DNA from 2 places in the Bacillus songklensis genome. Region 2 is predicted to be linked to the other one. Evidence: a T-box and tRNA genes for the amino acid it is inferred to sense, from the RefSeq annotation. Region 2 holds a T-box; the other holds one or more tRNA genes.
The links. The T-box of region 2 lies ahead of serS (serine--tRNA ligase). A T-box ahead of a tRNA ligase gene usually reads a tRNA of that ligase, here a tRNA-Ser.

Region 1: it has a tRNA-Ser gene. The T-box ahead of serS (serine--tRNA ligase) is inferred to sense a tRNA for this amino acid. The anticodon was not compared.

The regions. Positions count from the first base shown of each region.
Region 1 covers NZ_JBHRZT010000020.1:416,406-419,820, forward strand. Annotated here, with positions in the region: gene sodA (superoxide dismutase SodA) at 1-61, opposite strand, end outside; gene ACFOU2_RS05135 (inorganic phosphate transporter) at 294-1,292, opposite strand; gene ACFOU2_RS05140 (DUF47 domain-containing protein) at 1,307-1,927, opposite strand; tRNA gene ACFOU2_RS05145 (tRNA-Ser) at 2,156-2,248, opposite strand; tRNA gene ACFOU2_RS05150 (tRNA-Ile) at 2,396-2,472, opposite strand; tRNA gene ACFOU2_RS05155 (tRNA-Asn) at 2,476-2,550, opposite strand; tRNA gene ACFOU2_RS05160 (tRNA-Met) at 2,565-2,638, opposite strand; tRNA gene ACFOU2_RS05165 (tRNA-Asn) at 2,642-2,716, opposite strand; gene ACFOU2_RS05170 (DUF456 domain-containing protein) at 2,780-3,262, opposite strand.
Region 2 covers NZ_JBHRZT010000028.1:7,879-11,293, reverse strand. Annotated here, with positions in the region: gene pdxS (pyridoxal 5'-phosphate synthase lyase subunit PdxS) at 218-1,099, shown strand; gene pdxT (pyridoxal 5'-phosphate synthase glutaminase subunit PdxT) at 1,117-1,695, shown strand; T-box leader at 1,749-1,973, shown strand; gene serS (serine--tRNA ligase) at 2,030-3,310, shown strand.

The sequences.
Region 1 (3,415 bases), on a different contig from region 2:
TGTCAATGTGCGGCTCAAGAGCGTCGTAAGCATAAGGTAATTGCGGTAATTCGTATGCCATAAAAAATTCCTCCTTTTAAATATGTAAAAAGTGGGCGCCATATTTGCCCTTCAAGCTAAGATTAGCAAATTTACCCTCCTGTTTCAATGATTATGCTTTGGAATACATTGAATTTTACAACATTTCTTATAGTAACCATTCATCCTTTCTTTTAAACGCCGAAATAAAAGAGATAACAAAAAAAGGCTTTTTGAATAAAAAAGCCTTTTTGTTATCTTATTCACTTATGCTATCAAAAGAAAAGATTTAAAATTTGATAGACAATCGCTGCGATGACGGCTGAAACAGGCAGCGTGATGATCCATGTTAATACAATGCGTTGGGCTACTCCCCACTTAACATCTTTCACACGTTGAGCAGATCCTACCCCCATAATAGCCGATGAGATAACGTGGGTTGTACTGACGGGAAGGTGCAGCATAGTTGCGCCGAAAATAACTATTGCAGATGAAAGATCAGCTGCTGCTCCATTGACGGGACGAATTTTCATGATTTTTCCGCCCACCGTCTTGATGATTTTCCAACCGCCTACAGAGGTTCCTATTCCCATTGATAGGGCTGCCCCTATACGTACCCACATCGGAATATCTGTTGAAGTCTGAAACCCGCCGGCAATAAGAGCCATCGTGATGATCCCCATCGCTTTTTGAGCATCGTTTGTTCCATGTGTATATGATTGCAAAGCAGCGGTTGCAATCTGCATTGTACGGAATCCTTTATTGGTTTTGGATAAGTTAAAGTTCTTAAATATAAATGCAAAAATGGTCATCATAATAAATCCAACGGCCAAGGCTAAAAACGGAGAAAGAACTAACGATTGCAAAATCTTGATAAAGCCCTGGTAGTTTAAAATATTGAACCCGGCTGCCGAAATGGCTGCACCGGCAACCGAACCGATAAGCGCATGGGAAGAACTGCTGGGAATCCCGTAATACCAAGTAATTAAGTTCCACGCTATCGCTGCAATAAGAGCAGCTAAAATCACAACAGATCCATTCCCCAGTTGGAACGGGTCGACAATATCTTTCGTGATGGTCTTGGCTACTCCCGTAAATGTTAGAGCACCGATAAAGTTCATGGACGCCGCTAAAATAATAGCTGTACGCGGCGGCAGCGCCTTTGTTGAAACAGAAGTTGCAATTGCATTAGCCGTATCATGGAAACCGTTGATAAAGTCAAATGCCAGTGCAAAAACAACAACTAAAATAGTTAAAATTAATATTGTATCCATTGACCCAAAACTCCTTACGCGTTACGCATGATAATCGTTTCTAGAGTGTTGGCTACATCTTCACAGCTGTCTGCAATTCCTTCTAGCATTTCATACAATTCTTTTACTTGAATGATTCTAATCGGATCTTTTTCCACAACGAATAAATTTTTAATAGACGCTCGTAATAACTCATCGCATCTTGATTCTAAATCTTTAATTTGAATGGCATGTGTACGGATATCGAGTAATTTTTTGCTTGTTAATAACTCAATCGCTTTTGCAATTTCGATTGAGCTTTGGTGGATATTACTGAAGAATTTTGACATATACTCGTCTATATTTGTGATAGAGTACATTTCTAAACGAGCCACCCATTGCTCCAATCCATCTAACACATCATCCATTTTCATAGCCAGTTGTAAAATATCTTCGCGTTCAATCGGTGTGATGAATGTTTTATTTAAAGCGACAATCAGTTCATGTATATATGTATCACCTTTATGTTCGTATTCCTTCATCACACCAGAAAACTCTTTTAAATCACTTGTATTTTTGATTTGGTAGTCTACAAAGTACTGAGTAGACTCCTTTACATTAGATGAAATGCGGGAAAGCATTTCAAAAAAGACATCTTTTTTTGGTGAAAAAATCATAAAAGGAAACCTCCAAATCCGTTTATATAACTTAAAGAGCCAACGGTCATATTTTAGCATTTTTTGTCGAATTTACAATCGATTTATAAAATCTTTACAATTTCTTTACAATAGTAGAAAGCCGTATCCCTTTTAATTTATTGTGTTCATTTCAACGTTTATTTACTAATAATAAAGGAAATAAAAAAAGCCCCCTGAAAAACAGGAGACTTAGTAAGCTCATATGTATGGCGGAGGAAGAGGGATTCGAACCCCCGCGGGCTTTGACACCCCTGTCGGTTTTCAAGACCGATCCCTTCAGCCGGACTTGGGTATTCCTCCGTTTCAAGCGGGCTTTTTTAATTGTCTAGCTGCGAAAGCCAAACCGTACGGCTGTTTCACTTCTTCCTGCGGAGTCAAAAAGCGACTCCTTCTCAGATGCTCCAACATCCTATCGGTTTAAGCGGGCTTTCTCCGCTTTTCTTGCACTGGTGGACCCTGCAGGACTCGAACCTGCGACCGGACGGTTATGAGCCGTCTGCTCTAACCAGCTGAGCTAAGGGTCCAAATGGCTCCACAGGCAGGACTCGAACCTGCGACCAATCGGTTAACAGCCGATTGCTCTACCACTGAGCTACTGTGGAATATAAAGATAAAATAGCGGCGGAGGGGATCGAACCCCCGACCTCACGGGTATGAACCGTACGCTCTAGCCAGCTGAGCTACACCGCCGAATGGCTCCACAGGCAGGACTCGAACCTGCGACCAATCGGTTAACAGCCGATTGCTCTACCACTGAGCTACTGTGGAACATCAAATAATTTTAACGACATTAAAAATTTATCATGATTTTCCATGCTTGTCAAACAGTTTTTAAAGGACTGTAATGAGAAAGTAAACGATCATCACCGCTTGAATCATTCCTTTTGTAATAGCTCCACTGAAAAAACCGACAAGAGAACCAAAGCCGATATGGATCGCCTCAAAAAAGGATTTTCTCTGAAAAATCAATTCAGCAAGGACCGCCCCTACAAAAGGACCAATAATAATGCCGGCTACAGGTATAACAAAAGGACCAACCATCAACCCGATTGTACTCCCCCATATGCCAGCCTTTGATCCTCCGAATTTTTTCACTCCAACCAAATTGGCTAAATAATCTGCCGCAAATAAAGCTAATATGAATAGTCCCTGGATCAGCCAAAACAAGGGGCCAAACGGCTGGAACCCAAACAATACACCGTATAAAATAAAGCCGGCCGCAATAAATAACACACTTGGAATGATAGGATAGATAAGCCCGATAAATGCAATGACAAATAAAAGAGCAATAATGCCCCAATACACAATGGTCACGTTTTCACACACCTCTTATCCAAAAATAAACGCAGGAACGTTTCAAGGTCCCTGCTCTTTATTATAAGCCTTCTTTTCCCAATATTAAACGCGCAAACCTTATATTTACGTTAAGGCAGCCTTCCAGATTGTTTTCGTTTGAATCCGGCCTTC
Region 2 (3,415 bases):
AGAGCTCTTTTTTACACATTTTTAGGCATTATTTTGAATGAATTAAGCTATAAAAATGAATATTAAATATAGAAATAGGTTTTAGAAAACGCTAATTAAGCATATCTATATTCTTTTTTATAGGATTTGTTCAGAAAATAAGGTAAAATAAAAAAATGAAAAACATATAGAGCGAATTTTTTGCTCATATAAACACATCAATGAGGGGAGTACGAAAATGAATACAGGTACTGATCGCGTTAAACGTGGAATGGCAGAAATGCAAAAAGGCGGCGTTATTATGGACGTTGTCAATGCAGAACAAGCAAAGATTGCAGAAGAAGCAGGGGCGGTAGCCGTTATGGCATTAGAACGTGTTCCAGCTGACATTCGTGCAGCAGGCGGTGTTGCTCGTATGGCGGACCCGACAATCGTGGAAGAAGTTATGAATGCTGTTTCTATTCCTGTAATGGCTAAAGCACGTATTGGACATATCGTAGAAGCGCGTGTATTAGAAGCGCTTGGCGTTGACTATATTGATGAAAGTGAAGTATTAACTCCAGCGGATGAAGAATACCATCTTAATAAAAGCGTATTTACTGTACCATTTGTTTGTGGCTGCCGTGATTTAGGAGAAGCCGCTCGTCGTATTGGGGAGGGAGCATCTATGCTTCGCACTAAAGGGGAGCCGGGTACAGGTAACATTGTAGAAGCTGTTCGTCATATGAGAAAAGTCAACGCTCAAGTTCGTAAATTAGTAAGCATGAGTGAAGACGAAATCATGACAGAAGCAAAATTGTTAGGTGCACCTTATGAAATTTTGCTTCAAATCAAACGTGAAGGCCGTTTACCAGTTGTTAACTTTGCAGCAGGCGGCGTAGCTACACCAGCTGATGCAGCATTAATGATGCAATTAGGTGCTGATGGTGTATTCGTAGGCTCCGGTATCTTCAAATCAGAAAATCCTGCGAAATTTGCCCGCGCTATTGTAGAAGCGACAACTCATTATGAAGACTATGAGTTAATCGCTCAGCTTTCTAAAGGCTTAGGAACAGCTATGAAAGGAATTGAAATTTCAACTTTACTTCCAGAACACCGTATGCAAGAGCGCGGTTGGTAATTGAAAGGGTTGTACAAATGGTGAAGGTTGGAGTTCTTGGATTACAAGGAGCAGTTCGTGAGCATATATGGGCTGTAGAAGCTGCTGGTGCAGAAGCTGTTGTCATAAAAAAAGTGGAACAATTAGAGAACCTCGATGGTTTGATTCTCCCAGGTGGGGAAAGTACTACGATGCGCCGATTAATTGATAAATACAACTTTATGCAGCCACTACGTGATTTTGCGGCAGCTGGCAAGCCTATGTTTGGGACATGCGCAGGTCTTATTTTATTGGCAAATAATCTCGTCGGATATGAAGAACCACACCTTGGTGTTATGGACATTACAGTTGAGCGAAATTCATTCGGACGCCAGCGAGAAAGCTTTGAAGCAAAACTCGCTATTAAAGGTGTAGCCGATGACTTTATCGGTGTGTTCATCCGAGCTCCTCACATTGTTAGTGTGGGAGATGGTGTCGAGGTTCTCTCAGAGCATGATGGACGCATTGTAGCAGCGAGACAAGGTCAATTTTTAGGGTGCTCATTCCATCCTGAATTAACAGAAGACCATCGTATGGCTCAATATTTTGTGAATATGGTCAAAGAATTAAAGGCATAAAACGGTTGCATCTTGTAAAAACTTATAGTAAATTATGTAGTATTAAAATATATGTAAAAGCGATGAGAGGAACTAGTAGCAAGATATCTTTCCTGTAGAGAGTCGATGGCTGGTGAGAATCGATGGCAAGATCTTGTGAATCCATCCTCGAGCAAGTTGCTGAACAACAGCCGTTTAGTAGGCAATTTCGGTGTAAAACCGTTATCAGTGTAAGCTGGAAAGCAATCAAGGATTGTTTTCAATTAGGGTGGCAACGCGGGTAAACTCTCGTCCCTATCTATAGGGATGGGGGTTTTTTTATTTGCCCTTATACATATGTTCAAGGAGGTATAGTATGCTGGATTTGAAATTTTTGCGTGCCAATTTTGCTGAAGTAAAAGAAAAAATGAAATTTAGAGGAGAAGATTTAACGGATTTAGGTCAATTTGAAGAGCTAGATCAAAAAAGAAGAGAGCTTATTACCCAAACAGAAGAGTTAAAAAGCAAACGTAATGAAGTTTCTCAACAAGTAGCCATGTTAAAAAGGGAAAAAAAAGATGCTGATCACCTTATTTCAGAAATGAGACAAGTGGGAGATCGTATTAAAGTGTTGGATGAGGAGCTTCGCACAGTAGAAGAAGCCTTAGAAAAACTGTTATTATCTATCCCTAACATTCCTCATGAAAGTGTACCCGTTGGAGAGACTGAAGATGATAATGTAGAAGTTCGCAAATGGGGAGAAGTACGCCAGTTTGAATTCGAACCAAAACCACATTGGGACATTGCAACAGACCTCGATATTTTGGATTTTGAACGCGCTGGAAAAGTGACAGGAAGCCGCTTTGTATTTTATAAAGGATTAGGAGCAAGATTAGAACGGGCATTGATTAATTTTATGTTAGACCTTCATGTAGAAGAGCATGGATATGAGGAAGTATTACCTCCTTATATGGTAAATCGCACAAGCATGACGGGGACAGGCCAGCTTCCAAAATTTGAGGAAGATGCGTTTCGAATCGAATCTGAAGATTATTTCTTGATTCCAACAGCGGAAGTGCCTGTTACTAATTTACATCGTGACGAAATTTTAAATGGAGATCAGCTTCCAATTACTTATGCTGCTTACAGTGCATGCTTCCGTTCAGAAGCTGGTTCAGCTGGCCGTGATACGAGAGGGCTTATCCGTCAGCATCAATTCAACAAGGTAGAGTTAGTTCGTTTTGTTAAACCTGAAGACTCTTACGATGAATTAGAAAAATTAACGGGGCATGCAGAAAAAGTATTACAGCTATTGGGATTACCTTATCGTGTCATGAGCATGTGCACAGGAGATTTAGGCTTTACTGCCGCCAAGAAATATGACATCGAAGTATGGATTCCAAGCTATAACACATATCGTGAAATTTCCTCTTGTTCAAATTTTGAAGGATTCCAGGCACGTCGTGCGAACATCCGTTTTAGAAGAGAAATAAATGCAAAGCCAGAGCATGTGCATACTTTAAATGGCTCAGGTTTGGCAATTGGTCGTACGGTTGCTGCTATCTTAGAAAATTATCAGCAAGAAGATGGTTCTGTGGTAATTCCAGAAGTTCTTCGACCATATATGAGGAATAAAGAAGTATTGAAAGGGAAATAATAAAATGGGGTCTTCATGACCCTTTTTTATTATTTCAAAAATGTTAGATAAAAACTTTGATAAAATACACATAGATGTTGACATGTATTTTTTTATATGATATAT